Regions from separate parts of the Sporosarcina sp. FSL K6-1540 genome, predicted to be linked through region 2. Evidence: riboswitches for the same ligand, from Rfam matches in the RefSeq annotation. Region 2 holds a riboswitch; each other region holds the start of a gene.

Region 1 (10,749 bases), 360 kb from region 2:
TTGTATCTTCGAAAAACCCTTTTAAACGGAGTTGTCCGTATCCCCAGTCCCCAAGTATGTAGTCGTATTTGAGGAGAACATCACTGTATCTTGCAAGCAAAGCCTCTTCATTAAATCCCTCACGGTAGTCTGTCAGTATATCAAATTGCCAGTTTTCTAAAATTATCAATCAACTTTCACCGCCAATTTAACTTTGCAGTGTTGTTTCAAGTTGTTCATCACCTTGACGCTGCCTTTCTTTTGCAGCCGCGTTCACCTGCTCATCAGCATGGTAACTCGAGCGTACGAGTGGACCTGCCTGACAGTGTGAGAACCCTTTGGACATTGCAATTTTTCTCAACTCGCCAAATTCTTGCGGCGAATAATACTTTTGTACTTTTAAATGTTTTTTACTAGGCTGTAAATACTGGCCTATTGTCATTATATCAACTTTATGCGCAATAAGGTCATCCATTGTCTCGAGAATTTCTTCATGTGTTTCACCAAGACCAAGCATCAAAGAAGATTTTGTAGGAATATCTGGTTGCATTTCTTTTGCACGAAGCAATAGTTCAAGTGAACGGTCATATGTCGCTCGCGCACGAACCCTTGGTGTTAGGCGACGTACCGTTTCGATATTGTGATTCAAGATATCTGGTTTAGCATCCATGAGTCGCTCAAGGTTCTCATAAACGCCGCCCATATCAGATGGCAGAACTTCAACTGTTGTAAATGGATTTTTTCTACGAATTGCACGGATTGTTTCTGCAAATACCGCAGATCCTCCATCTTTCTGATCATCACGCGCTACTGCTGTAACAACTGTATGCTTTAAATTCATAAGCGCAACAGAATCTGCAACGCGTTCTGGTTCTGCAAGATCTAGTTCTGTTGGTAAACCTGTTTTAACGGCGCAAAAACGGCATGCACGTGTACAAACTGCACCAAGAATCATAAATGTAGCAGTACGGCGCTCTCCCCAACATTCATGGATATTTGGACAACGAGCTTCTTCACATACAGTATTTAAATTATTCTCACGCATAATTTTTTTAAGGCCTGTATAGTTATCATTCGTATTTAGCTTGATTTTCAACCAATCGGGTTTTCTAACGTGTTCCGTTCTGTTTCCCTGTTCCGGTTTGCATGACACGACGACCGACTCCATTCCTACAAACTTATAAAGTGTTTTCACTACTGTTGCTAATGTATCATATATTCAGACTTCAAACAACCATCCCTAGGGTCTAATTCGATTACCTTTACAAAGAAAGAGACAGTGCCAGTTACCAAGCACTGTCTCTTTTCAATTAATGGCCACCTAAGTAAGCATTCTTGATTTCTTCACTGGCATGCAGCTCCTCAGCAGTCCCTGAAAGAATGACACGCCCCGTTTCAATAACGTACGCACGGTTAGCAATTGACAAGGCCATATTGGCATTTTGCTCTACGAGGAGAATCGTTGTTCCCTCTTGATTAATATCCTTGACGACTTGAAAAATCGTCTTAACCATTAGTGGAGCCAGTCCCATTGAGGGCTCATCCAACAACAACAATTTCGGTCTTGCCAGGATAGCCCTACCCATCGCTAACATCTGCTGCTCTCCGCCAGACAGCGTTCCCGCTGATTGTTTGCGTCGTTCATGCAAACGTGGAAAAATCTCATAGACTTTTTGGAAATCTTGTTGAATACCCGCTTTATCTTTTCTTAAAAAAGCACCTAATTCAATATTCTCTTCAACGCTCATATCTGCAAACACTCGTCTTCCTTCAGGTACATGGGAGATTCCTGCTTTTACAATGGCTTGGGCTTGCTTACCCGCTATTGAATCATTCAAATACTCTATAGTGCCTTCTTTTGGTTTTAATAAACCTGATAATGTTTTCAACAATGTACTTTTCCCAGCACCATTCGCACCAATCAATGTCACAATTTCTCCTTGATCTACATGTAATGAAATACCTTTAAGCGCATGAATACTACCATAATAGACGTTGAGGTTGTCAACTTTTAGCATACTCATTCGTCAACTTCCTCCCCTAAATAAGCCTCGATTACTTTCGGATTATTACGGATTTCTTCAGGAGTTCCTTCAGCAAGAAGTACACCATGATCCAATACGTAAATACGTTCACAAATCCCCATTACCAAATTCATATCATGTTCAATTAATAAAATAGTTAGATTGAATTTCTTACGGACAAATGCGATTAACTCCATTAGCTCTTTCGTTTCCTGCGGGTTCATCCCAGCAGCTGGTTCATCAAGTAGTAACAACTCCGGGCCTGCGGCTAATGCCCGTGCAATTTCAAGCCTCCGCTGCTTCCCATATGCAAGATTTTTTGCATCTTCATCTTTATATTTATCCAATTCAAAAATCTTGAGGAATTCCATTGCTTTTTCTTCCATTTCTTTCTCCCCAGAAAAATGGGATGGAAGGCGTAGCATAGAACTTAGAACTGAATGCTTCGCTAATGAGTGATAAGCAACTTTAACATTATCCAAAACGGATAGTTCATTGAACAACCTAATATTTTGGAATGTCCGACTAATTCCCCTGCGTGTTACCTGGTAAGGAGCCATACCATTAATGCGTTTCCCTTTGAATAAAATATCGCCTTCCGTAGGCTTATAAACACCTGTCAATAAGTTGAAACTCGTTGTCTTACCCGCTCCATTTGGACCAATGAGCCCAATAAGTTCACCTTGATTGATTTCCATATTGAAATTCGAAACTGCCTTCAGCCCGCCAAACTGTATACCTACATCTGTCACTCTCAGTAACGGTTCACTTGTCATGCTGGCTGCCTCCTTTCGAACCTCTCCATAACTTGAAGTAATCCGTTATTTCCATTGTGCCCATTAAGCCTTTTGGACGATAAAGCATAACAATGATAAGTACTAGACTATAGATAATCATGCGTGTTTCAGGATAACTTTGTAAGAATGTGGAAACGATTGTTAATAATATTGTTGCAACAATTGCTCCTGACAAACTTCCTAAACCACCCAACACAACATAGATCAAAATATCGATTGACTTTAAGAATCCAAAGTTAGCAGGTTGAATAATGTAAAAGTTATGTGCATACAAAGCCCCAGCAACTCCCGCAAAGAAAGAACCAATTGCAAACGCTAATACTTTGTAATACGTTGTATTGATTCCCATAGCGTCCGACGCAATTTCATTCTCTCGAACTGAGATACACGCGCGGCCATGCCTTGAATTTGTGAAATTGACGATAACTACTATTGTAACGAAAAGACAGATAAACGCAGAGGTCCATGTAGTTAAATGCGTCACTTGCATCCCTGCCGCTCCACCTACATATTCAATATTCAAGAAAACAATACGAATGATTTCCGCAAATCCAAGTGTAGCAATTGCTAGATAATCGCCGCGTAGCCGTAAACTTGGAATCCCAATGATTAGCCCTGCAATTGTAGCAATAACCCCTGCCGCTAAAATTGCAACTGGAAATGGCAGTTGGAATTTCATCGTCACGATTGCCGAAATATAGGCTCCCACTGCTAGGAATCCTGCATGACCAAGTGAAAACTGTCCTGTAACACCAATTACTAAGTGCAAACTGACGGCCAACATAATATTAATTGCCATAAAGATTAATGTATTAGAATGAAAATCATTTAATATACCTACACTGATGAGCACTTGAATAACCGTATAAACGATTAGAGATGAAGCAATAAATGACCAAAACTGTTTTGACTTTTTCATGATATTGTTTCACCTACACTTTCTCACGTGTATTTTTACCAAAGAGTCCCGACGGTTTGAAGATGAGTATTAAAATCAAAATGACGAATGCCGCAGCATCTCTCCAAAGAGAGAAACCAAGCGCACTGACAAATGTTTCTACTACTCCAAGCACAAGACCTCCAGCCATGGCTCCGGGAATAATTCCAATTCCACCAAGGACAGCTGCGACGAATGCTTTCAAACCAGGAATAATACCCATTAACGGGTCAATCTTTGTATAATAAATACCGAAAATAACGCCCGCTGCACCAGCCAAAGCTGATCCAATCGCAAACGTAGCCGAGATTGTGTTGTCAACATTAATTCCCATCAGCTTAGCTGCTTCAGCATCATAGGAAACAGCTCGCATCGCTTTTCCGATTTTCGTTTTATGTACAACAAATTGAAGAATGATCATCAATGTGACAGAAACAGAAAGAATTAGGATTGACTGACTGCTTATTTGAGCACCGAAAAAATCAAATGATTTATTGCGTAGTACTTCTGGATACGCATTAGGTTGCGCACCACGCATATAAATGACACCATTTTGAATAAGAAGTGACACCCCAATTGCAGTAATCAACGCCGCGATTCTTGTCGCATTTCGTAATCTTTTGTAGGCTATTCGTTCGATAAGAACGCCAATAACTGCGCAGGAAGCCATTGATAATAGTAGGGCAGGGATGAATCCAAGACCCCAACCCGCGATGGAGTAATACCCAATAAATGCACCAATCATAAAGATTTCACCATGTGCGAAGTTTATGAGTTTGATAATTCCATAAACCATTGTATAGCCTAGTGCAATTAACGCATAAATACTGCCGAGTGAAATACCGTTTATTAGCTGTTGTAACCATTCCATTAACTTTTCACTCCTTTTCCAGCTTTAAAATAAGGCTTAAAAAAGGAATGAGGGGAGGACATCCTCCCTCCATTCCTACAGTTTTAACTTCATTCAGCAGAAGTTTACCACTTCTATTAGTTGCGTGATTGATTTAAGGATTAACTTTTGTATTGAAGACTTGTTCGCCGTCTTTGTATTCAAGAATAGTAGCCGATTTGACAGGGTGATGGTTTTCATCAACCGAATACAAGCCAGTTACAAGCTCAAGATCTTTTGTTTCAGCTAGAGCATCTTTAATCTTCACAGAATCTGGACCGCCTGCACGTTTAATAGCATCAGCTAATAGATAAACCGTGTCATAACCAAGGGCATTAAATGCGTCAGGTGATTTACTATATTTGTCATTGAACTTTTTGTTGAATTCTTGAATGATACCGTCTGGATCTTCAGATGAATAGTGATTTGTTGTAAATGTGTTATTCAATGCTTCTGCACCGGCAAGTTCAAGTAGAATTGGAGAATCCCAACCATCTGCTCCCATAAGTGGAACAGTGATACCCATTTCACGAGCCTGTTTAACAATCAATCCTACTTCTTCATAGTATCCAGGGATGAAAATGAATTCAGGATTTGCTGCTTTAATGCGTGTAAGAGTTGAACGAAAATCAGAATCTTTACCTACGTAAGATTCTTCAGCAACAATTTTACCACCTGCAGCTTCAAAATCTTTTTTGAACGATGATGCAAGACCTTTTGAATAATCGCTTGCATTATCAGAGAAAATCGCTACGTTTTTAACACCAAGATCATTCGCTGCAAAGTTTGCTGCAACCGTTCCTTGGAATGGGTCAATAAATGACGTACGGAATACGAATTCATTAACGTCCCCGTTATCTTTAACTGTTACGTTCGGGCTTGTCCCAGATGGGCTGATAAGTGGAGTTTTGTTGCCATTAGCGATTTCAGCCTGTGCAACAGTAGCACCACTTGTAGCTGCTCCGATGATTGCAATTACTTTATCCTGAGTGATCAATTTAAGCGCTGCACTCGTTGCTTCGGCAGGCTCAGACTTATTATCGACTTTGACAAGTTCAATTTCCTTGCCATCAATACCGCCTGCAGCGTTAATTTCTTCAACTGCAAGTTCAATTCCCGATAGTTCGGAAGTACCGTAAGAGGCAACAGCACCTGATAATTCAAGGTTGACTCCGATTTTAATCGTATCGCCGCCCTTAGATCCACCTGTGCTTCCTTCCTCAGCTTTGTCCCCTGCACCACACCCTGCCAACAATCCGACTGCTAGAGCGGAAGCGGCAAATACACTTGCAAACTTTTTCAATTTCATATAAAATCCCCCTTTTGATTGATACTTCCGACAATTTAAATCGAACTAGTACGACAAACGATTTAGCATTCCGAAAGATATCATTTTGTTTCCGCTTACATGCTTATTGTAAAACAAACTTTCTATTCGGTCTATAGAGAGTTTTCAGTTCTCATCTTTCGAAGTTTAATTTCTTCGAATAAGTCTAACAGTTAATAGAAAGATTAGTTATACAATATCATCCTTTCCTAATACTTTTAACTAATCATTGAATGGAAGTTCACCATTTTCTGATTACTTTAGTCTTAACGCCTAGTATATATACCTATCTGACTATTGTCAAAACATTTTTTTGTTAGAAAACTATTTTAAACATAATAAAGAAGCGGTAAAAAGTTCACCGCTTCCAATCATTTACTATTATAAAGACAGCTGTGTTGCCTCTTTTTTAGCTTTCATCGTCCAAACAGAAAACAATACTACAAGAATAACAATAACACCAACTAGACCTATCCATATGGAGCCTGTGATACCTAAGATGATATAGCCCATTGTGGCCACCAATGCACAGATTAATGCATAAGGAAACTGTGTCGCAACGTGATCTATATGGTTACAGCCTGCACCTGTAGAAGATAGAATCGTTGTGTCAGAAATCGGTGAAGCATGATCGCCGAAAACTGCTCCCGCAAGTACTGCTGCAAGTGCTGGCAGTAACATTTCCGGTGCCGCGTCAATCATTATGGTTCCTGCAATCGGCATAAGAATACCAAATGACCCCCATGAGCTACCTGTCGAAAAGGCCATAATACAAGCAAGGATAAACATGATGACCGGCAGGAATGAAACCGATATATTCGATTTCAACACAAGCTCTGATAAATATAAGCCTGTTTCCAATTTTCCTATCAGGAATGATAATGACCATGCAAAAATAAGAATCAGCACAGGTGGCATCATTGCTTTCAATCCATTTATAAAGGCACTGCCAATAAGAGAATAGCTTGCCGTTTCATTATTTTTCATCTGTTGCATATATAATACTACCGCTATTAGCGTGGCGATAATTCCACCCGACAGTAATGCAAGAGAGACATCCGTATTTTCAAAAATTGACAAAAGGCTCATTGATCCGCCGGCTAAATAACCTGTCCAAATCATAACCGCAAATGTCACTGCAACAAGTGTGACGATTGGTGCGACTAAATCCCGAACGCGGCCATGTGCGTGTACTGGGAAGTCTTCTTTTAACTGACCTGGAATTGTTTTAGCAGGATCAAATAATTGACCTGTTTCTGTAGCAAGTTGTTCATGTTTCTTCATTTCGAATAGATCGAAATTGGTCCACGCAAGGAAAAACACCATTGCAAGTGTTGCAATAACGTAAAAATTCATAGGCGCCATCATAATGAAGGCAGATAGTGGTGAATAGCTAATCGCTGCAGCACCACCAAATATAAGTGCAAGTTGGCCTATTAAAAAGGCACCCCAACTTGAAATTGGTGAAATGACACAAATCGGTGCTGAGGTTGAATCGATGAAATAAGCTAGTTTTGCTCTTGAAACTCGATGCTGATCTGTAATCGGACGAGCAATTTGGCCAACTGCCAATGCATTGAAATAGTCATCCACAAAAATAGCTATACCGAGAAATACTGTGAGCAGTTTTGCACCACGTTTTGTTTTGATGTGCCGCACTGCCCATTCTGCAAATGCCCTGCTTCCACCGGATAAACTAACAAATGCAGTGATAACCCCTAATAGAAGGATGAAAAGGATAATGTAAATGTTCCCTGTATTCAGTCCACCATCCCAAAATGTAGCCTTAACTGACTCCAATAAATTTTTTAATGATTCAACAGGTCCGAACGACGCCGCCAGCAGAGCACCTGAGACTATTCCTGCTCCGAGCGACAACAGCACCCGTTTAGTTGCAAACACCATAATAATTGCGATTAGTGGTGGTAAAATTGATACCCATGTTCCTATCATCTACTATTCCTCCATTTAGTCGGGTTGAGGCCCTGTATAGGGGGAATAAAAAAACGGCTACTAATTACACTCAGCAGAGTGCATCAGGAGCCGGCTTTATCTACGTTTCGTTTGTTGGATAACTAATACTGCTTATCTAACTCACGACTTGTAGCTCATCATACATGTTCAAAAATGTATGACAGTGTTATCCCTATTCGGAATAACCCCAGCCTGATAGATCCCGACGATCTTACCAAACTTCGGCAAAGCTTCCTTTTACACACGGTCATCGGTGTCAATCTCGCGTGTGTGACTAATAAGCAATGCAGCCTCTACCCAATCGATATTTCAATCCTCTACTAGCCTATCAGTTATCCACACCATTTTCAAGTCCCTTTTCATTCCTCTATCGCGGGAGGGGCTGGAACTTCGACCGATGGCGGATCCCCACCACCAGTCGTATAGATTTGAGGTACTGTTGATTGAATTAGTCCCATAGCTACCGGAATCTTCTGTGTCACTACACTTTGCTTTGTTGCAAGTGGGACAATGATTTGGACATTTACTGTTAATAATATATTCACTTCAACAACGGCATTGTTAATACCAAATTCACTAATTTTTGTATCTATAGTCGCTTGTACTTGACCTATGACATGAAAACGAATCGGTATTTTAGGCCCTAAGTTCCCTAGTAGTGGAATATTTGCCGCTTGAGCAAGAGGGACAAAAAAGACAATTCCCTCTTCACGTTTCATTGCTTGCGAATCAAATTCTATCTCATCTGTTGGTAATAAAGCTAGATTGCCCGCTTCAGCCTGTTGAAGATGGGACTCGACAAGACCATGTGTCTCCGCTAATACTCTGTTGATGATTTCAGTGTTGAATTTCACCATCCCTTTAGAATCGTTCGGGACGTTTACAATGATATCATTGACATCAAGTACATTGGCAGTCCTGGAATTGATGGCTTTATTGATAACATGGGCCGCGATTTTTTCTGTCTGTACCTCTGCATATTGAATATAAATTGGGGCAAGCCTTGCATTAATAATGTAAATAAAAAGGGCAATTGCGATAAGAATTGCAGGAATAAGAAGGGGTAACAATTTGCGTTTTTTCTTCCTGGATTTTCTAGTAACTTGGCCGTGAAATCTCAAGACGACTCCTCCTACTATACGTTATGCAGGAAGGTAGTCGTTCATTCTTTAATTAGTGTGGTTCCGTACCAACCAAGCACATCCCTGATTAATTCAGGCATATAGTACTCTATTTCTGCATGTTTAAGCGATGGAAAGAAAAAACCGAAAGTAAACATATCCAGTGTTGCAAGTGTATATTTTTGACCTGATACAACCTCCCGATTGCCCGCAAAAAGCTGATCATTTCTATTTTTATAAAGTCTTTCATGAATCATCGCACCCATTAACGAGCCACGGAAACCAAGTCCTTTGATTTCAATTTGCGGCCACTCTTTCGTTAATGACAGCTCATAGACTTCTTTCAATTCTGATCCATCGAGTGTAATGAGACATAAATTGATTGGATGAGGTAGAAGTGAATGTAAATCCTCTTTTGTCACCCACCCCTTTTCGAGACTACCTAGAAATATTCCTGCGTTAAACATGGCACAATCCGCTTGAGAATACGCAATGAGCGCTCTACCAAAGAAAGAGGACAGCGAACTAACATCAAATAGATTTTGAGATAAGTGAGAAGGATTATAAAAAACTTGTTCCTCCATTGCCTGCTTTCCTATTTTGATTAGATCATTTACTTTTTCAATATCTTTTTCATTGCTTTCAATCGAATCTGTCCTGACAAGTTCCGCATCCATTTGTAAAAGTTCTTTAGCATCCGTGTTAAATTTCACGGTTACATGACCAACATACTCACCGTATTTACCTGTTGCAGCCAAAAGTGTATTACCAATCAATTTGCCGTCATGAAATAGATGATGCGTATGCGCGCCTAAAATGACATCGATTTCTGAACATTCTTCTGCAAGCTTTTCATCTTCATGGATTCCCATATGTGATAGACAAACAATTACATCCGTCTCAGCAGCAATGCTTTCAGCAACAAGCTTTAAATTTTGGCGAGGCGCCGTCACTTGCCAGCCGAGCTTCAAATAGAAGGCTTTATATTCTGCAGTAGCTCCTATAACACCAATTCTTGTCCCTTGCTCAGTAACGTAGATTCTATAAGGTAACAACCATTTTGGACGACTACCATCTTCTTCGTATAAATTACTTAGAATGACATCGAACTTGGCATCCTTATAAAGAGTAGATAAAGCCTCTTTCGACATGGTAATTCCTTCGTTGTTGCCGATTGTTACCGCATCATAGCCTGCTTCATTCAACAATCGGATGTTTCCTTGACCTTTCGTCCCTTCCGTAAATGGATGAGAACGATCAACGTGATCTCCGATGTCAAAATGGTAACAAGCATCTCCTTCTATTAAATGCTCGCGCTTTTTGTCACAAAGAAGCCTACTAATTTGCGGCCAGCTTTCAAAATGACTGTGGATATCATTTGTATGATAGAAATGAATTGTTTCAACCTTGTGATTCATATGTCACCCCATAAGTCCGTCAATAATCGATCTGATTCCTAGTAAGAGCAGGATAATTCGCAGTGCAACAACAAGCGTTTCCGATTTCATCTTTTGATTTAACCGAGCACCTATTTTAGCCCCGATATATGCTGCTGGAATGACTGGAATCGTATAAAGCCACGGTACATTGCCAAGTGAAATATGCGTGATTGAGTTGACGAGAGCTGATAAAAACACCATGAACATAGATGTACCGACTGCGACATGCGGTGGGAATAAGAAGAGTAGAATCATCGCTGGT
Region 2 (10,749 bases):
ATAACATTAGAAATCGTTTCAGCTTGCGGCCCTTTTGGATCCATAACCATTACTGGTTCACAGCCAGCTAACACTGCGATAATACTGATAATCAAACCTAAAAAAGTCCATTTCATTCTCATGAAGGTACCCCTTTCTTTTACTCTATAAGCTTTAGTAGCATAATAAAAAAACATATTAGTCGGTTACTCTCACAACACATTTTCATCTTATTATAATGAAATACTAAAAACAATTACCTAAAGCGAACTTCATCAAAACTTCATCAATTCTTCACCGAAAGGCTAGTAATTACGTCACAAAACGTTCAACAAGTTCACTTTTCGTTTATATAAAAATAATGAATACCTTATTATTATTAAATGTGTTATAGTCTGATTACTGAAAAAATATGTTATTCACCCCTTATTAATTCAGGCTTTTCTCACCTTACAAATCCTGAAAGAAATAATTTAATTAAAACCCGTATTGGAATCAATTACATTCGTATTCAATTACTCGTTACCACACAAAAAACACTTCTTTCTAGAATGCATTTTCGTTTCACATTATTAATAACATGCCAAACATCAAATCAATTAATAATAATTTGAGTACCGAGAGGATTAAGTGATTTGTTATTGAGTCGAATACTGGACACAAAAAAGGTACTAGGTTAAAAACAATTGGGAATTGTTTTTAACCTAGTACCTTTTGCAATACATGAATACCCAATAAACCTTTACCCCAGTTATAGTAAAGAGATTATTTTTAATGGGTTTGATTCCTTATTAATCTATAATTAAATCTCCAACCATGTAACGCATTCAACGTGCGCTGGGTGCTGACGGTAGAATAAATTAAGATGTAACTGTATTCATTTCTAGAGCTACATATCTAAATTGACATTCGTTGCGTATGACATAATAAAAGGAAGGGGAAATAATCATCCCCTTCCTTTTATATAGTAAACTCAAATTCTTTTAAAGAAGGATTATTTGTCACTAAACCTTTTACTCTTTCTATTGTATTAGAATCTTTGGGTACCCCACCACTTCTATTAAGCACGAGCCACCTGAGACAAGCCAAGGCTTCAAAAACTTCAAGTTCCTTCTGCTGAATATCCTTTTCTAAAAGATAAGCAGAACGAAACACATAAGCATATCGCTCTGAGACATATATTTTCAGTAAAGTAAGTGACCACGCAAAATCATATCTCGGGTCCCCTAATTGCCCATTCGTCCAATCGATTACAGTATACTGGTCATTTTCCTCCATAATGTTATTCACATGAAAATCGCCATGAATAATATGTTCTTGCCTTATTTGGGTTGTTTGTACAAGAGAAATCAATGCTTTATATATGTCAGAGTGTTCTCTTACTCCAGGAAAAAAATAGTCAATGAAATCGTACTTTGGAAGTTTTATATTTCCAATCTCTTTAACGGGAATTTGATGTATTTTTGATAAGATGTTTGCAATCTTTGTCATTTTCTTTTCGTTTGCTTTAAGCACAGGTATTCCGTCAAATGTTGTTAACAACACCTTATCTCCGTTTAGATTTATCCCCCAGCCTAATGGTTTAGAGACTGATAATCCTCGTTCCAATAGGACATTCAATAATCGATATTGAAAACTAATATCGGGTTTGGAACTCTTACTCCACACTTTCAATACAAAGCTATCTTTACCTGAACATATCTTCATGACTTCAGCTTCAAATCCATGTTCCATTGGGTGCATGGTTAAGGTGTCTCCTTGAATTAATAGATCATCTATAACTTCATTTTGTTCTACCCAATCCACGATACCTAAAGGGTTTCCCAATAATATTCCATCTCCTTAGTGAAAGATACAAACTGCCCAAACAACTCGAAATACCTTTTTACATTTTCACAAGCACTATATTTCAATTTACTACATCTTTTTTCTCCTATTCACAACTACGTGACACCAGTCAATAACGCGATTAAATATCCCTTAGCACAACAAAGATATATTGTCATCTAACTGTTTTACAGCTCTGCTTATAGTATCTATAACTAATTCTGGGTTTTCTAAATGTATTGAATGATTGTTGTTAGTTTTAATTTGCACAGTATTATTTGTCAAATTACTAAGAAGTTTTTGTTGGTTAATCCAAATTGGGTCTATATTATTAGAACTTAAAATTGTTACGGATAAGTTTAAATTCAGTGGTTCGGACTTTTTAAGTTGCATAGCAGATTTTTCGCTATATAGAAATTCCTTAAAAACAGCTTCATAAGATTTTGAACGGTATCCTATATACTTAATATACTTCTGATATGGTTCTGGAAGTTGTTTTCTTCCAACAGGAAGTTTTAATAGTTTCGGAAGCCCTAAACCACTGGTGAGATAACCGAACTTGAATAACTTGAGATTTTTCTTATGCATTTTCCTTCGAACAGTGTCCCATTCAGCACTCAAATATCTATTTTCATGAACAGAATCAATTAAGATTAAAGATGCTACCTTATTTGGATATTTACTAGCAAATAATCGCATATTTAAACCCCCAAAGGAATGTCCTACTAAGATATATGGTGGATTTATTTGAAGTTTCTCTAAAATCTCCGATAAATCACTAACAACATCTTCGCTTGTGTATGCTTTCTCTATTGCAGTGCTCCAACCATATCCTGCTCTATCAAATGAGATTACCCTACAAAACTTAGACAATTGAGGCTGAATATAATACCAATCAATTGAACAGCAACTTAACCCCGCGTCTAATATTACAGTACATTTAGTCTCTTCACATTCAGAAACAACAGTATGAACTACCCTATCTTTTATATTTACTAAATCACCTATTTCTCTTACCCTATTCTTCTTATCAAAATACATGTTTGCCATTACAAACGGAAAACCTACTATCTCTAATGTGGTCTTAATGATTTTTTCAGTTTTCATGTCTTCCCACCTTCCCATACAAGGTAAATAATACCATAAACTAATTTAAATTCGCAGAAAACAATGCGAGTTTGATAAATTGGTTAAAATCCCCTGGATCCGTTCACCTCTTCCAATTTAACCAAATTGAAGTAAGTTGTGACCTCAACCATCGGGGAACTACAAGTAAAACATCACCAAGAACAATAGAGAATACGTTTTCGAACACAAAAAAAACGATCACATTTCGAAATGTGATCGTTTTTATTAAAGTGACATTGAATACCCATGCCTCGCCAAATACTCTTCCTTCTCTTTATAATCCGGCATAATACTTCCGACACGTCTCCAAAATGAGCGATCATGATTCATATGAAGTATATGACAAAGTTCATGGATTATCACATAATCGATGACTTCAACCGGAGCCATAGCTAGACGATAATTAAAAGTTAGCTTTTTATCCGAACTACAACTACCCCACTTGGCTTTAGACTCTACTATTTCGATGATTTTAGGCTTTACTTTTAGTTGTTTTTGATATATTTTTATCCGTTCTTCTATAATCGTCCTACAGCTGGCGATATAGAACTTCTTGAGATTTCTTTTAAGTACCTCTTCATTTAACTCACTACTATCTATTAACTCATGAAGAAAACGGTCTTTCCCAAGGTATAAAAACTTCCCTTGAGCGTGATACTCTCTTGCCTTAGGGGCTTCTCGAGCTACTTCAATTTCATGTATTTTCTCTAGTATCCTTTTCCCTTTGCTCTCAATGGCACTGACAATCATTTCTTTACTTGTGTCATTTGGAGCTTTAACAGTTATGAAACCAAACGAATCTATCTGAATCGCTAGCTTCTTCCTATTTCCATACTGAACATTAAATTCTATAATTTCATTTTCAATTTCAACTTTCATAACTAACATCACCTTTATACATTTATTCCTAACTCTTGTTTATTAACTAATCCGCTGTTTTCTTTCTATTCTTAGCCACAATCCATCGATTCGCTTCCTGATACATTCATCTTAGTGTGTATTAACCATTCTGGCAACAAACGCTACGTGTACAACTACTTTTTGGGACGAAAGAACAGCGGTTCTTCTTATCTGGATATAATCCGCCAAAGATACAATTTTGGCGGCTGAAACTTTCTTTATGATTTTCTCTTTTTTAATAGTAAAGAAGTGTCACTTTCTATTAGGCATCACATGATTAGATGCATAGTCTTTCTTAAAAGTAAGCAAGAAGCACATTATACAACGTTCAAGAGTGCCCGAAATTGTATCTTCGGGCACTTACACTCTCTATAGAAAGTCATCTATTCATTTCTTCCAAAACAGCTGCATTTTCCACTTGAACAATGCAGGAACGCGACAGGCTACTATCCACAACAGGATTACTAAAAAATGTATGGCTAGTACCCCTCAGTAAATCTGTCATGAATAGTTAGCCGGAAATAGTCCAGTGAAAATGAAGGTCATCAAGCCCTTCTCACTAGTATTTTATTCAAATAAATGGGTCATCAACAGACGAAATAACATTTAAAAGAATATCAAGTCCCCATTAAATTCAGAACCTTTCTAGAACTCGGCACCTTTCCCTTGCAATTGCGTTAGAATAGAGGTAAGGTTTGTCTAATTAGAAATTCACTTATTTCAAAAATTTTGAAGTAAGGATAGAGGCGCAAAGACCATCAGTACACACGTGGAGGATGATGAGATCCTGTGACATTTGTGGAAAGGGGAATTTGCCGAAGTGGAGAGAATCTCATTTTCTTGAAGCTGGTTCTGTGTTGAATAAACACAGAATTGTCATATAGGAAACTATATGGAGGGCTATCTTATGCAAAGAAATAATTTATTATTTCTACTGCAACAACGAGCCCTTGTTGTTGCTTTTTTGCGTTCATTCACTAACTGCCCTTCTTCCTCTATTTTTTTAAAATAAATTATAGGATGTGGAGAAATAATGAATTTCGGACAAGTATTAACTGCTATGGTGACTCCTTTTGATGAAAATGGTGAAATTGATTTTCAAGCTACAAAAAACTTAATTAATTATTTAATTGCTAATGGAACAGATGGCTTAGTGGTATCTGGTACAACAGGAGAGTCTCCGACGTTAACAGAAGAAGAAAAGGTCAAATTATTTAAGTTTGCAGTGGACGTTGTGAATGGCAGAATTCCGGTGATTGCTGGTACAGGCTCGAACAACACAAAAGGATCAATTGAACTAACAATACTTGCAGAAGATGTAGGTGTCGATGGTATTATGCTCGTTGCGCCATACTATAACAACCCATCTCAAGAAGGATTATATCAACACTTTAAGACAATTTCGGAGGTCACATCTTTACCGATTATACTTTATAATGTTCCCGGACGCAGTGTTGTCAACATATCTGCTGAAACAGTCATTCGCCTTTCAAAAATACCTAATATCGTTTCTATTAAAGAGGCAAGCGGTGATTTAGATGCGATGGTCGAAATTATTACTCATACACCTGAAGATTTTTCATTGTATAGCGGTGATGATGGTTTAACAATTCCAGTGTTATCAATTGGTGGAACAGGTGTTATTTCTGTAGCATCCCATGTTATAGGAAATGAAATGCAAACGATGATTGAACATTTCAAAAGCGGCAATATTCAAGAGGCAGCTAAGGTTCATCGTAGACTACTACCAATAATGAAAGCACTTTTTGCTGCTCCAAATCCATCACCTGTAAAAGCAGCTTTGAATTTAAAAGGAATCCCTGTCGGTGGTGTCCGCTTACCTATGATTCCTTTAAGCGATGAACAACTAAGTTCACTACAACGAGCACTAGATATCCATGAAAAAGTAACTTCTTAATAAACCATTGTGACAGGTACCAGGTTCTAAAACAATTCACAAATCAATAAGAACCTGGCACCCATCACTCTATCTCATCGTCTATAAGCTTAGTGGGTGCGAAATTTAGACCCTCAGCGAGCCACGGAACCCCCTGGCAGCATAGTAGGATTCTGCTCCATTGTGATACACAAAGACAGTGTCGTAGCGCCAATCACAAAAGATAGCCCCTCCGAGTTTTCTAATATTGGCAGGTGTTTGCACCCAGCTCGATGTTTTCATATCGAACTTTCCAAGTTCCTGCAACTCCCGGTATTGTTCTTCCGTTAAAAGCTCAATGCCCATGTCGGAAGCCATATCAAGAGCATTATTTTCTGGTTTATGCTTTTTTCTTGACTCCAACGCTTCTAGGTCGTAACAAACACTTCTACGGCCTTTAGGGCTTTCTATTGAACAGTCATAAAAAATATATTCGCCCGACTTTTTATCATGACCAACAACATCCGGTTCACCACCGGTTATTTCCATCTCATTAAGCGACCATAGTTTTTCAGTATTCGCTTCCAACTTCGCTTGGACTTTACTCCATTCAAGTTCTTTATGGCGATTCATGTTTTTCTCAAAACGAGCTTTCAATATTTCGAGTAATTCTTCACGTTGTTCTAGTGACAACTCCTTGTTTCTCTTTGTCATACTAGTTTCCTCCCCTATTTTTTTATTATGTATAGAATACTCTTAATTTTTATTACGAGCTACCTTAAATAAAAACGGAGGAGAAAATTTTTCATTTTTCTCCTCCGTTTTTATTTTATGAATTGAAATCATATATTTGACCTTTAATCAAATATGCTGCGCTTTCAGCGATATTTGTGATATGGTCTGCTGTTCTTTCAAGATAACGATTTACAAATAATAATTGGACAAGCTGATTTGTTTCTTCTGGATGTTCACTTAGATACGTAGTCAGTTTTTTATAGTTTTCACGACTGCATTGATCCACTTCATCCTCTAAGTCGCCAACTTCTTTAGCAAGTACCATATTTTCCTCTAAAAAAGATTGGAGTGCTTTTCGGAGCATTTCAATTGATATGTCTTTCATCTTTTCTACATGTGTGATTTCCAGTAAAGATGTTGTTTGACCAATCTTAATGGTTGATTTTGCAATATTTACGGCAAAATCCGCAATCCGTTCAATTTCAGACGAAATTTTAAGTACACCAATAATTTCGCGTAAATCCCTTGAAATAGGCGCTTCTTTTGCCATAATCCAGATTGCAAACTGGTTAATTTCCACTTCAAGTTTATCTATTGCTGTATCTCCCTCCATGGTTTTTATAGCAATTTCAACATCTTGTGTTTTCAAGGCTTTAACTGATTTTTCTAAGGCAATAATTGATAGTTCACCCATTTCGGTGATTTTACTTTTTAATTCCTCTAAATTTTTCTCGAAGTTTTCACGCATGATCCTTTGTTACCCCCTGTTATCCGAATCGACCTGTGACATAATCTTCGGTTCTTTGATCTTTTGGCGTAGAGAAAATATTATCTGTATCATCGTATTCAACAACTTCTCCATTTAAGAAAAATGCTGTTTTATCAGAGATTCGTGCAGCTTGTTGCATGTTATGAGTAACAATAACAATCGTATAATCTTTTTTCAATTTCGTGATTAGTTCTTCGACTTTTAACGTAGAAATTGGATCTAGTGCGGAAGTAGGCTCATCCATTAATATAACATCTGGTTTCATCGCAATGGCACGTGCAATGCAAACACGTTGTTGCTGACCACCAGACAAACCTAGTGCTGATGTTTTAAGACGGTCTTTTACCTCTTCCCAAATCGCGGCTCCGCGTAAACTTTCTTCCACAATTCGATTTAATTCTTTTTTATTTTTTATGCCTTGCCCCTTTGGACCATAGGCAACATTATCGTAAATGCTCATTGGGAATAAATTTGGTTTTTGAAATACCATTCCCACTTTTGTGCGTAATTTAATTACATCACTTGAATTATAAATTTTTTCATGATCAATGACAACTTCACCTGTAATTTTCACACCATCAATTAAATCATTCATTCGGTTTAATGTTCGTAAAAAAGTGGATTTGCCACAACCTGAAGGACCGATTAAAGCAGTAACCTCATTTGCACGAATAGCAAGATCGACGCCGAACAGCGCTTGTTTCTCACCATAGAATAAATTCAAATCCGTTACATTAATTTTCGATGTACCTACTTTATGTTGCTCCATATGCGCAAATACCTTTCCTACTTGATTTTGTGTGATTGCTGGTTCTATTACTGCTGTACTCATTGATAAGCACTCCTTATTTGTTGGTTCCTTTGTTTAACTTTTTTGATATGTAGGTTGCTGAAAGGTTGATGATCAAAATGAGAACGATTAAGATGATCCCCACTGCTGCAGCAAGTTCAATGTCTCCCGATTCTTGTGTGACTAAATAGGAATGAACCGTTAACGTTCGAGCCGATGAAAAGATTCCATTTGGCATGGCAGCAACAGTTCCGGCTGTTAAGAAAATAGCAGCTGACTCGCCAACAATTCGTCCAACAGAGAGGATGATACCCGATAAAATCCCCGGCATGGCATTAGGTAAAATCACCTTATATAAGGTTTGTAGCTTCGTTGTCCCAAGTGCTAACGAACCTTCACGATAGGAAGCCGGTACTGTTTTCAATGCTTCTTCTGTTGTTCGGATGATGACAGGCAAAACAATAATCGTTAATGTTAATGAAGCAGCAATAATGGACATACCTAACTTTAAGGTTGTTACAAAGAATACTGCCCCAAACAAACCGTAAATAATCGAGGGGATTCCTGTCAAACTTTCTGTTGCAAAACGTATGATTCTTACCAAACGCCCTTGTTTCGCGTATTCTTGCAAGTAAACGGCCGCTAATATCCCAATGGGTGTTGCGATGATCAATGAAATAAAAATTGTGTAGACCGTTGTTACAATCATTGGCCAAATACCGCCGCCTCCAGTTGGTGAATAATCGCCAAAGATGAAATCGAAGCTGATTAAACGAAATCCTTTATAAAAGATGAACCCCACAATCATAACGAGGACAGCAACCGATAAGAAAGCCGAGAACCATAAAAGTCCACGTAACAAGTTATCTTTAAATTGCCTCATCTTAGTTGCCACCCTTCGCACTGATTCTGGCTAATACAAAATTCAAAATTAATATAAATGAGAATAAAACAATTCCCGTTGCAAACAACATTTCTTGATGTGTACCGAATGCATAACCCATTTCTAAAGCAACATTTGTCGTCAGTGGACGAACACTATCTGTAAGGCTCGTAGGGACGATTAAACTATTACCAGCTACTAAGATAACTGCCATCGTTTCCCCAATGGCCCTACCTAAACCTAATACGATTGCCGTCATAATTCCTGACTTAGCTGCTGGTACAATGACTTTAAAAATTGTCCCAATATGAGATACGCCAAGTGCTAATGATCCTTCACGATATGTATGAGGGACCGCACGAATCGCCGTCTCTGCTACAGTCACAATTGTGGGTAACATCATGATTGCTAGCACAAGAATAACAGCTAGTAAACTTTGTCCTTTCACTAAACCGAACGTATCTTGTAAAAATGGAACAATGATTGCAAGTCCAAATACACCATATAATACAGATGGGATACCAGCTAGCAACTGAATGGCTGGTGAAATAATTTTAGCTACTCTTTTAGAGGCAATTTCCGCCAAGAAAATCGCTGTAAATAAACCGATAGGAACCCCAATAATTAATGCTCCAACTGTTGCATAAATTGATGCAACAATCATTGGGAAGATACCGAATTTATCTTCACTCGGTACCCAATCAGTACCAAAAATAAAATCTATAAAGCTATAACCACCTGCTACAAAGGGATGAGCTCCTTTATAAAATACAAATCCAATGATTAACAATAAAGTGATAACTGAAAGAAGTGCGCAAATCAAGAAAATTCTTGAAGACACCTTCTCTAACAAATACTTCCTTTTATTTGCTTTACCGATTGCTACGGCCTGCTCGTTAGTTGTTGGGATAGACACACTTTATTCCTCCAAAATCACACTCAAAATTATGGTTCTGTTTTTCTTTAAGAATCTTTTATTTTATAGGAATAGCTCCTGCTTCAGCTGCAATGAGTTGTCCATCTTCACTTAAGATGAAATCTATAAATCGTTGGCCATCCTCTGTTAATTGACCTTCTTTATATAGAAATAAGAATGGTCTAGACAAACTGTATTGTTCTTTTAGAACATTTTCTGCATTTGCTGCTACGCCATTAATGTCGATTGTCGAAATGGAGTCATCTATATATTCAAATGAAATAAAGCCCACTGCATGTTTATTGTTCCCTACTGTTGTTTTAATATTACCGTTACCACTTGCAATAATTGCATTTCTTATTAATTCGCCAGAGCTGTAATCGACAATTTCTTGGAAAGCATCACGTGAACCTGAACCATCCTCGCGAGAGACAACAACGATTTCCATATCATCTCCACCAAGTTCTTTCCAGTTCGTCACTACTCCAGTAAAAATCTTCTTTACTTGCTCCATCGTAAGATCTTTTATTTTGTTAGTTGGATGAGTCACTACTACAATTCCATCATAAGCAATAACGACCTCATTCAATCCACTCGCTATTTCTTCATCCTTTAAATCTCGTGAAGACATACCTATTTCAGACACGCCACTGATTGCGTTGGTAATACCCGCAGATGAACCAATTTGGTTTATTTCAATATTCGTTTTGTCTTGCTCTGAATATTTGTGGGCTAGTTTTTCAGCAAGCGGCCCTACAGATGTTGATCCTGAAATAGACACTGTTGCGTTACTACCTTTTGACGCTTGTCCGTTAGGTTCATCATTGCTTGTACATGCGGATAGTATAGTAATTAGAGACAGCGTTAATAATCCCATTTTCACTCTTTTCAACCTAGTCATTTGTGACCTCCTAGAAATAGGTTAGGAACTTTTTTATGTCGTATC
Region 3 (10,749 bases), 990 kb from region 2:
AGTGCTCTCGCTAAGGGCGGAAGGCATCCCCGAGCGCCGCAGCGACTTGAAAGGAATCTCTATATCCACCTATGCAGTGGATAAGATTCTCTCAAAGTTTCATGCGCTAATGAAAAAGTATATTCCCGTTTTTGAAACCTTTTACGTGCTTATCCGTATAGGAAGGAATGACCGAACGTAAAAGGAGTCTAAAACTATGAATAAAACCGAATTTTGGAATCATCCATTAGTAGAATCAGCAGGCTATTTCAGTGTAGTAGTCCTATGTCTTATCGTTTCAATGGTGCTTTTTGAGCTCGTCACGAAATATAAGAATTGGGAAGAAATTAGAAAAGGAAACGTTGCAGTGGCACTTGCGACAGGTGGTAAAATATTTGGGGTAGCAAACATTTTTCGATACTCAATCGAACAGCATAATTCATTACCTCAAATGATTGGCTGGGGCTTGTTTGGATTTACCCTGCTTATTTTCGCCTATTTGTTGTTTGAATTCCTGACACCTAAATTCAATATTGATAAGGAAATCGAAGCAGATAATCGTGCGGTCGGTTTCATATCCTTGACGATATCAGTGGGACTTTCATTCGTTATAGGAGCAAGTATTTCATAAGGGTTGTGAAGTTGTGGAAAAATTAGCTAAAATATTACTCGTTGTCTGCGTATTATTTATCGCAGTAGGTATTTATTGGATGACGGCAAATACACCTTGACCAGTTTATTCTGGTCAAGGCTTTTTTTATTGACATAAAATATTCTATTTGAAACCTGACTCAATTACTACTATAATTAGATTAGGAATATTCAAAGAATTGAAGAAGAGGAAAAAGGAGGCTTTTATTTGACAATGAAACCTTGGCTGGACTTATATCCCGCTGAAATCTCAAAGACGCTTGACTATGAACATATTCCTATTCAGGAATTCTTGACAAGATCCAGCGAGAAATATCCTAACAAGACGGCTATGCATTTCCTTGGTAAAGACATCTCATTTAAAGAGTTTCATGAATCAGCTTTGAAGTTCGCGAACTATTTGACAACTATCGGAATTGTCAAAGGGGACCGGGTTGCAATCATGCTTCCAAACTGTCCACAAGGGGCAATTGCCTACTATGGGATATTGTATGTGGGTGCAATCGTCGTTCAGACGAATCCTCTTTATACGGAGCGTGAAGTGGCTTATCAAATGGTTGATTCTGGAGCGAAAGCAATCATTTCACTCGACATTCTATTTCCGCGAATTTCGAAAATCGTTAAAGACACAAAACTTGAGCATGTAATAATAACGGGAATAAAAGACTACCTACCGTTTCCTAAGAATCTCATCTATCCATTCATTCAGAAAAAAGAACACGGGATTACAGTGAAAGTTGAGCACCGTGGAATGAACCATCTATTCACGGAAATTATGAAAGTCGCAAAATCAGATCCGGTTAGTTATGACTTTGATTACGATGAAGATATTGCGTTGCTGCAATATACGGGTGGCACAACGGGTCCTCCAAAAGGAGTCATGTTGACACACGCTAATCTAATTTCTAACGTTAAAATGTGTGGCGAATGGTTGTATAAGTGTAAAGAAGGCGAAGAAACGGTCATGGGTATTTTGCCATTCTTCCACGTATATGGAATGACAACCGTATTAATTCTTTCTGTCATGCAAGGGAATAGAATGGTACTTATCCCTAAATTTGATTTTGAAACGGCTTTGAAAGCAATCGATAAACAGAAGCCAACCTTATTTCCTGGCGCACCTACGATCTATATTGGACTATTAAACCATCCTAATCTTAAAAAATATGATCTGTCTTCAATTAAAGCATGTATTAGTGGTTCTGCTGCATTACCGGTCGAAGTGCAGGAAAAATTCGAGAAAATCACCGGTGGAAAACTAGTTGAAGGATATGGCCTTACGGAAACATCTCCTGTTACCCATTCAAATTTCGTCTGGGCAGACAAACGAGCTAAAGGATCAATTGGTGTTCCATGGCCTGATACAGATTCTTGCATACTTGGTCCTGAGTCATCAGAACCGCTGGCGAATGGAGAAATTGGTGAAATTGCGGTAAAAGGCCCTCAAGTGATGAAAGGCTATTGGAATAGACCGGAAGATACGGAACAAACTTTCCGCGATGGCTGGTTTTTAACTGGGGATCTTGGATATATGGATGACGAGGGTTATTTCTATGTTGTTGATCGTAAAAAAGATATAATCATTGCAAGCGGTTTCAATATTTATCCACGGGAGATTGAAGAGGTTCTTTATGAACATGAAGCGATACAGGAATGTGTTATCGCGGGTATCCCAGATCCGTACAGGGGCGAAACTGTCAAAGCCTATATTGTCTTGAAACAAGGAGCTACTGTAACGGAGGAAGAGCTTGATAAGTATTGTCGAGAGAATTTAGCATCGTTTAAAGTGCCGCGACTTTATGAATTCCGTTCAGAATTGCCGAAAACAGCTGTCGGGAAAATTTTACGCCGTGCTTTGATTGATGAAGAAAAAGAGAAAGCTGAAAAGGAATTACTTCCACTGTGATGTAATGCTTGACATAGTAGCCGTTAACAACTAATATGAAAATATGAATGAATCATCATTCATATTTTCTTTTTGGTGGTGATATATAGATATGAAACGAGATAGACCAAAATATAAGCAAATAGTAGATGCGGCAGTCATTGTCATTGCTGAGAATGGATACCACCAAGCCCAAGTTTCGAAGATAGCAAAAGAAGCGGGGGTTGCTGACGGGACAATCTATCTTTACTTCAAAAATAAAGAAGATATCCTGATATCTGTTTTTAGAGAAAAAATGGCGATTTTCGTAAATAACGTCGAAGTTATATTGAAACAGGATATTGATACATCTGAAAAGCTATTCAGACTGATTGACAGTCATTTTCGCATTCTACATGAAGACCGTCACTTGGCAATTGTTACGCAACTAGAACTTCGTCAATCGAATAAAGAATTACGTCTTCGTATTAACGAAGTCCTAAAAGAATATTTAACGCTCCTAGATGCAATTTTGAAAGAGGGAATCGTGAATGGGGCGCTAGACGAAGGCCTTGATATTCGACTTGCTAGACAAATGGTATTTGGTACAATTGACGAAACAATCACTTCATGGGTGATGAATGATCAAAAATATGATTTAATGAAACTATCACCCGAAGTACATAGGCTGATTATGAATGGAATGAAAGCGTAACTTGAATCAAGTTAAGTAGCCTCTGGCGGATGTCGCAAATTTTGAAGTGGGTTCGGGAAGGCAACCAAAGTTCGCCGCGTCCTGCGGCAAAGGTTGCATACCTGCATCCAGCAGGCATAATTCAAAATTTGGACGCAATTACGCCGAGGCGTAGTTGATGGAAAGTGGGGATGAAATGGAGTTTCTAACAGTAGCAATTGATGATGGGGTAGCTGTTGCGACAATTAACAGGCCACCCGCGAATGCGCTTTCACGCGCACTCATACTGGAAGTGAATGCATTACTTGATCAAGTGGAGAACGACGATTCTGTACGAGTCATTGTCTTTCACGGAGAAGGCAAGTTTTTCTCGGCTGGAGCAGATATTAAAGAATTTACATCTGTCACTTCAGGCGAAGAATTTTCAAAACTTTCCGCAAGCGGACAAGAAGTTTTTGAACGGCTTGAACGTTTCTCTAAACCGGTTATTGCCGCTATTCATGGCGCGGCACTGGGTGGTGGGCTTGAACTAGCGATGGCCTGTCACATGCGGATTGTAACTGAAAATGCGAAACTGGGCTTGCCGGAATTGCAATTGGGTCTAATCCCCGGTTTTGCTGGGTCACAGCGTCTTCCGCGTTACGTCGGCATGCCGAAAGCAGCGGAGATGTTATTAACGAGTGATCCAATCAGTGGGATAGAAGCAGCCCGTCTAGGACTTGCCAATCATGCTTATACAGATGAAGAACTCCTGCCTAAAACAATGGAGCTTGCTAAGAAGATTGCTAAGAAGGGTCCTGTCGCAGTGAAAGCTGCACTAGAGATGCTGCAATTTACGAAGCATCCTTCTTATTATGAAGGTGTGAAAGCAGAAGCTGATTCATTCGGTGAAGTTTTCGTCTCTGAGGATGCAAAAGAAGGAATCCAAGCATTCCTTGAAAAACGTGTACCTGTATTTAAAGGGAAATAATTAAAAAGTTAGGGAGGCCTGCAATATGAATATTTATGTACTAGTAAAACGGACATTTGATACAGAGGAAAAGATCACGGTTTCTAACGGTAAAATTTCTGAGGATGGTGCGGAGTTCATCATCAATCCTTATGATGAATATGCAATTGAAGAAGCTATCCAGGTACGCGACGCAAATGACGGCGAAGTAACTGTCATTACAATCGGTGGAGAAGACGCGGAAAAACAACTTCGAACAGCGCTTGCAATGGGTGCAGACAAAGCGGTTCTAATCGATACTGAAGATGACCTTGATGAAATGGATGAATTCACATCTGCTAAAATTATTGCTGAGTATTTGAAAGATAAAGAAGTAGATTTGATTCTTGCAGGAAACGTTGCAATTGATGGCGGTTCTGGACAAGTTGGTCCACGTGTGGCTGAACTTCTAGGCATTAACTACGTAACGACAATTACGAACCTTGAAATCAACGGTACATCCGTCAAAATCATTCGTGATGTTGAAGGGGATTCTGAAACAATTGAAACGTCACTGCCATTACTAGTGACTGCTCAGCAAGGTCTTAACGAACCACGCTACCCGTCACTTCCAGGTATTATGAAAGCGAAGAAAAAGCCGCTTGAAAAGCTTGAACTAGATGATCTTGACCTAGAAGAAGATGACGTAGAAGCGAAAACACAAACAATCGAAATTTACCTTCCGCCGCAAAAAGCTGCTGGACGTATTCTTGAAGGCGAAATTTCTGATCAAGTGAATGAACTTGTAAATCTGCTTAAAAATGAAGCTAAAGTAATCTAATCAGACTTTTAATTGTAATGGAGGGACTATAAATGTCTAAAAAAGTAGTAGTACTTGGGGAAGCACGAGAAGGAGCTTTGCGTAACGTTTCATTCGAAGCGATTGCAGCTGCTAAAAAGATTTCGGGAGGCGGAGAGGTTGTCGGGGTATTGCTCGGCGATGCTGTTCAGTCACTTGCAGAAGAAATGATTCATTACGGAGCAGACCGTGTCGTTACTGTGGAACATCCACATTTGAAACTATATACTTCTGACGCATTCAGCCAAGCGTTTATGGCGGTTTACGAACAAGAGAAACCGGAAGCTATTGTGTTCGGTCACACAGCTTTAGGGAAAGATTTGTCACCTAAGATTGCTAGTAAACTAGCATCAGGTTTAATCTCTGATGTAACTACTATTGAAGGCGAGGGCGATGCTGCGGTATTCATCCGTCCAATCTTCTCTGGTAAAGCATTTGAAAAAGTGAAGAACAAAGACGGACTTCTATTCATCACAGTACGTCCGAATAACATTGCGCCTTTAGAGCACGACGCAGGCAGAACAGGCGACGTAGCTGCACTATCTGTTGATGTTACCAATCTTCGTACAATCATTTCAGAAGTTATTCGTAAATCGACAGAGGGTGTCGATCTTTCAGAAGCGAAAGTTGTTGTTGCAGGGGGCCGTGGCGTGAAAAGTGCGGAAGGCTTCGAACCATTGCAAGAACTTGCGACACTTTTAGGTGGAGCAATCGGTGCATCTCGTGGAGCGTGTGACGCGGATTACTGTGACTATTCTCTACAAATCGGGCAAACTGGTAAAGTTGTTACACCGGACTTGTACATTGCTGCAGGTATTTCGGGGGCAATCCAACATATGGCAGGAATGTCTAACTCGAAAGTAATCGTGGCAATCAATAAAGATTCAGAAGCGAATATTTTCAAAGTAGCAGACTATGGAATTGTTGGTGACCTTTTCGAGGTTATTCCGATGATGATTGAAGAAATTAAAAAAATTAAGACAAACTAATTTAAAGTGAAGCTCCCTCAATAGTGGGGAGCTTCTTTCAATAACTAAGCATATATTTAGCCCGTCATATAGCTGCATGCTATAATACAGACATAGGTTATCTATTAAGAGGAGGAAAATTTATTATGGCTATTATTCACGCGACTGATCAGAGTTTTGACGAAAATATTAAAGAAGGACTTGTCCTTGTTGACTTTTGGGCACCTTGGTGTGGACCTTGTAAAATGATCGCTCCAGTTCTTGAAGAACTAAACGGCGAAATCGAAGGTAAAGCGAACATTGTTAAAGTTGACGTTGATGACAACCAAGAAACAGCTGGTAAATATGGTATCATGTCAATCCCTACTTTGGTTCTTTTCAAAGATGGAGAAATTGTTGACAAAGTTGTCGGCTTTAAACCAAAAGAAGCACTTGCTGAATTGATTGCAAAACACGCTTAATTAGTAACTTAATTTAGCAGAAGTTCAAAATCTGGGCGAAATATTTTTTGCGATGAAAGCGAAGCGGCAGTCGCAAATAGCCGAGATGTATTTGATAGAATAACCGGGTCCTTCATTGGCACCCGGTTTTTTGGTAGGTGAATTAGATGAATGAGTTAATCGCAGAAAAGTTGGCCATATTACCGGAGTTGCCAGGCTGTTATTTGATGAAAGATAGGCAAGGGACAATCATTTATGTGGGAAAAGCGAAAGTGTTGAAAAATCGGGTTCGTAGTTATTTTACGGGTAGCCATGATGCTAAAACACAGCGACTTGTTGGAGAAATCATAGACTTTGAATATATTGTCACTTCAACCAATCTGGAAGCGCTTGTCCTCGAGTTGAACCTTATCAAACAGTATGATCCGAAATATAATATCATGTTAAAAGATGATAAGACCTATCCATACTTAAAATTAACGGCAGAGCGTCATCCGAAACTAATCATTACGAGACAAGTGAAAAAAGACAAAGGGAAATACTTCGGTCCGTATCCTCATGCTTTTGCCGCCGGTGAAACGAAAAAGTTGCTTGACCGGCTCTATCCTTATCGAAAATGTCATACGATGCCTGATCGGGTCTGTTTGTATTACCATCTTGGCCAGTGCCTCGCCCCTTGTGTCAATGAAGTGGAATTGGAAACGTACAAGGAAATGGTTGATGATATTACCCGCTTTTTGAATGGCGGCTATAAAAGTGTGAAAAAAGAATTGACGGAAAAAATGGCTGCAGCTGCGGAGAATTTGGAGTTTGAGCGCGCGAAAGAATACCGCGATCAGATTGTTAATATTGAAGCGATTATGGAAAAACAGGCGATGACGATGAGTGATTTCACTGATCGTGATGTCTTCGGATTTGCTGTGGACAATGGATGGATGTGTGTTCAAGTCTTTTTCGTCCGTCAGGGAAAGCTAATTGAACGGGATGTATCGCTATTCCCGGTTTATCAAGAACCGGAAGAAGAACTGCTAACGTTCATCGGGCAGTTTTACGGTAAGTCCCAACATTTAATCCCGAAAGAAATCCTGTTGCCTCAGGGAATGGATAGTGAAATCGTCCGTCAACTTCTAGATGTCAACGTCTTCATTCCGCAGCGCGGTAAAAAGAAAGATCTCGTCCATCTAGCCATCAAGAATGCTGAGATATCATTGAAAGAAAAGTTCCAACTTATTGAACGACAAGAACTTCGTACAATTGGCGCATGTGAAGAACTTGGCAAGGCGATGAATATCACCATACCGTACCGTATTGAGGCATTTGATAATTCACATATGTACGGTTCAGATGCCGTCTCTGCGATGGTGTCATTCCTTGATGGGAAACCGAACCGTAAAGACTACCGAAAGTATAAGACGAAAACTGCGGCAGCACACGATGACTATGCGGCGATGCGTGAGGTTGTAAGGCGGCGTTATATCCGTGTGCTAAAGGATGATTTACCATTACCTGACCTTATCGTTATAGATGGTGGTAAAGGTCATATGGAAGCGGCCAGGGAAATCATTGAAGATGAGTTGAACTTGTCGATTCCAATTGCTGGACTTGCGAAGGACGATAAACACCAGACGGCGCAACTTCTCTATGGCAATCCGATTGAAATGATCCCGCTAAAGAGAACGAGTGAAGCGTTTTACTTGTTACAGCGAATTCAAGACGAGGTGCACAGGTTTGCAATTACTTTCCACAGGCAACGGCGCGAAACTAATTCATTGACATCAGCGCTCGATGGATTACCAGGCGTCGGACCGAAACGGAAAACATTATTACTTAAACACTTTGAATCTATGAAAAAGATTCGTGAAGCATCCGTTGAAGAGCTGCAACAAGCGGGCTTGCCGAAGGTGGTTGCGGAATCAGTGGAAACGTATTTCCGTGAAGAGGCATTGCGAGAAGAGAAGTAATGTGATAGAGTGAACGCACTGAGTTTTTTCACTAAAAAATTGCATATGTAGTGAAGATAGAGGTGCGGATACCAATAGTAAATCTCCGGAAGGCGGCAGCCTGATGAACGGGATTGAAAGGAGTATTCGCCGAAGCGGACCAATCGGCTGTCACGATTGTCCTGCTGGATTTCCATTGAATAAATGGAAGTCTGTCAGGTATAAAAATACCTGGAGAGCTATCTGAACGGGGCGGCTCTTCGGCGAGCGCTCCAATCGGACCGGCTCTCATACTTATGAGGGCCGTTTTTGCGTTCAGGGGGAAATTGGAGGGAATAATTATGGAACGAATTGTAATGAAATTTGGTGGCACATCAGTTGCGAACCCCGAGAGGATTGCACGCGCTGCAAAGCTTGTACAAGGTGAAGTAAGTCGGGGGAATCAAGTTGCGGTTATCGTCTCTGCAATGGGGAAAACAACGGATGATCTTCTAAAGCTCGCCGTGGAAGTTAATCCGAAAGCGGGCCGCCGCGAACTTGATATGCTACTTGCGACAGGGGAGCAAGTAACAGCATCCCTTTTAGCGATGGCAATTGCGGCACAAGGTTTGGAGGCTCGCTCATATACAGGGTGGCAAGCGGGTGTAACGACAGAGTCAGTTCACGGCAATGCGCGAATCGAGCAAGTCCATGCAGATAAGGTTGTATCGACGCTTGAATCGGGTGCTGTTGCAGTGATAACCGGCTTTCAAGGTGCTGACAGCTCGGGTGAGTTGACAACACTTGGTCGCGGGGGATCTGATACAAGTGCTGTGGCGATTGCGATTGCAATTGATGCAGCTATCTGTGATATTTACACAGACGTTGAAGGGGTATTTACGACAGATCCAAGATTAATTGGACAAGCGAAGAAACTTGAGGAAATATCATATGATGAAATGCTTGAAATCGCGAATTTAGGCGCAGGAGTACTTCACCCAAGAGCGGTGGAGTTTGCCAAGAACCATCAAATGCCGCTTCGGGTCAGACCTGCACATATGGAAGGTGAAGGAACGATTATCAAGGAGGAAATTGATTTGGAAAACAATTTAATTGTTCGGGGCATCGCCTTTGAAAGAGATATTATTCGGATTACAGTTATGTATGACGTTCCATACAATGGCTCGCTTGCGAATATATTCACTGCACTTGCGGATCACCATGTTAACGTCGATATTATCGTCCAGACAATTATGGAAGGCGTACAGCCGTCTGTGTCATTTTCCATTAAGAAAGAGGATTTTGCAGAAGCTATTAATGTTTTGGAGACAGAAAAAGAAGCCCTTGGTTACAACAGAGCCGACTTTGAAGTGGGTCTTGCGAAAGTTTCAATCGTTGGAAGTGGAATGGTATCCAACCCAGGAGTCGCTGCACAAATGTTTGAGATACTCCGTAGTGCATCAGTTCCTGTGAAAATGGTTAGTACGTCTGAAATCAAGGTATCCGTAGTTATTCCAGAATCGGATATGGAAATAGCGGTAGCGGCGCTTCATAAACAATTCGGGTTAGACAACGACTGAAATAATTTGTTATGTCTATTGTTAACCATTTTATTGCAAGTGCCTGAAGACAAAGGGCGCTCTATCACTTTTAATAAAGCCTTCCTTGTAAATTTTAGTTAAGACTATACAAGTTACAGTGCAATTCCATATAGAAAGTGACACTTCCTTAAAATTAAAAAGGAAATGCTATATAGATGGATTCAGCAGCCAAAATTCCATCTTTGGCTGCTCTATTATGGATTGGAAAGTGCTTATTCATTCGTTCCCAAAAACCCCTCATGCGATTAACGAGAAAACTGTGAGAGGTGCAACCCAACGGAAACTGTACATAGAGTGTTTCATCATGAAAATAAGCAGTAATTTACTGGTTATTTTTAGTTATATATGTTGACATAAAGAAACCTCTGAACAACGCACGGCGCATGGAGATGCCTTCGCTGGAGATCATATAGAATCAATAGTTCAACATATATAGATTAGTTGTATGAAAAAGAAGATGCGCCCGATTTAAAGGATGCATCTTCTTTTTCATGCCTCAACTTTCGTTTTTAAGTCCCATTTGACTTGGAAATGGATGAGACCATCCTTTGCGTTAAATTCTCCGTAGCACTCAGTGAGCAGTCCACTAAATTTCTGGTACTGTTGTGCAATGAAACCGGCTTCAAGTTGGCAAGATCTGTTTTGGGCATTTGTAGCGAAATCATTTTTTAAAGAATAAAAAGCCTCGTCTTTCAACGTCTTTTCAAGATGAAGTGGTCCCCATCCGGCTTCTTGAAAGAACTCAGGAAGTTCATCAATACCAAAAATCGGGAATTTTCGAGCTACTTCTTTTCCGGCCCAATAAAGGATTTCATCTTCATGTTTCCCGAGGATACTTGGCAACAC

The links. Region 2 has a riboswitch for lysine ahead of dapA (4-hydroxy-tetrahydrodipicolinate synthase). Riboswitches for the same ligand answer to the same signal wherever they lie in the genome.
Region 1: linked by a shared signal. The riboswitch ahead of MKY15_RS12480 (Na+/H+ antiporter NhaC family protein) and the one ahead of dapA (4-hydroxy-tetrahydrodipicolinate synthase) in region 2 are both predicted to bind lysine.
Region 3: linked by a shared signal. The riboswitch ahead of MKY15_RS15570 (aspartate kinase) and the one ahead of dapA (4-hydroxy-tetrahydrodipicolinate synthase) in region 2 are both predicted to bind lysine.

What each region holds. Positions count from the first base shown of each region.
Region 1 is NZ_CP152018.1:2,651,368-2,662,116, reverse strand. It holds gene MKY15_RS12515 (YutD-like domain-containing protein) at 1-169, opposite strand, end outside; gene lipA (lipoyl synthase) at 188-1,147, opposite strand; gene MKY15_RS12505 (ABC transporter ATP-binding protein) at 1,290-1,997, opposite strand; gene MKY15_RS12500 (ABC transporter ATP-binding protein) at 2,000-2,779, opposite strand; gene MKY15_RS12495 (branched-chain amino acid ABC transporter permease) at 2,769-3,719, opposite strand; gene MKY15_RS12490 (branched-chain amino acid ABC transporter permease) at 3,733-4,608, opposite strand; gene MKY15_RS12485 (ABC transporter substrate-binding protein) at 4,742-5,935, opposite strand; gene MKY15_RS12480 (Na+/H+ antiporter NhaC family protein) at 6,335-7,906, opposite strand; lysine riboswitch at 8,050-8,231, opposite strand; gene yunB (sporulation protein YunB) at 8,287-9,048, opposite strand; gene MKY15_RS12470 (bifunctional UDP-sugar hydrolase/5'-nucleotidase) at 9,090-10,466, opposite strand; gene MKY15_RS12465 (sulfite exporter TauE/SafE family protein) at 10,470-10,749, opposite strand, start outside.
Region 2 is NZ_CP152018.1:2,295,901-2,306,649, reverse strand. It holds gene qoxA (cytochrome aa3 quinol oxidase subunit II) at 1-122, opposite strand, end outside; gene MKY15_RS10690 (aminoglycoside phosphotransferase family protein) at 940-1,806, opposite strand; gene MKY15_RS10685 (alpha/beta hydrolase) at 1,960-2,913, opposite strand; gene MKY15_RS10680 (SprT family zinc-dependent metalloprotease) at 3,160-3,813, opposite strand; lysine riboswitch at 4,568-4,745, shown strand; gene dapA (4-hydroxy-tetrahydrodipicolinate synthase) at 4,868-5,752, shown strand; gene MKY15_RS10670 (DUF4256 domain-containing protein) at 5,858-6,424, opposite strand; gene phoU (phosphate signaling complex protein PhoU) at 6,540-7,193, opposite strand; gene pstB (phosphate ABC transporter ATP-binding protein PstB) at 7,213-7,983, opposite strand; gene pstA (phosphate ABC transporter permease PstA) at 8,060-8,887, opposite strand; gene pstC (phosphate ABC transporter permease subunit PstC) at 8,889-9,803, opposite strand; gene MKY15_RS10645 (phosphate ABC transporter substrate-binding protein) at 9,862-10,704, opposite strand.
Region 3 is NZ_CP152018.1:3,287,322-3,298,070, forward strand. It holds gene MKY15_RS15530 (DUF350 domain-containing protein) at 197-610, shown strand; gene MKY15_RS15535 (AMP-binding protein) at 839-2,536, shown strand; gene MKY15_RS15540 (TetR/AcrR family transcriptional regulator) at 2,628-3,209, shown strand; gene MKY15_RS15545 (enoyl-CoA hydratase) at 3,385-4,158, shown strand; gene MKY15_RS15550 (electron transfer flavoprotein subunit beta/FixA family protein) at 4,184-4,957, shown strand; gene MKY15_RS15555 (electron transfer flavoprotein subunit alpha/FixB family protein) at 4,990-5,964, shown strand; gene trxA (thioredoxin) at 6,090-6,404, shown strand; gene uvrC (excinuclease ABC subunit UvrC) at 6,551-8,344, shown strand; lysine riboswitch at 8,394-8,573, shown strand; gene MKY15_RS15570 (aspartate kinase) at 8,665-9,882, shown strand; gene MKY15_RS15575 (YslB family protein) at 10,393-10,749, opposite strand, start outside.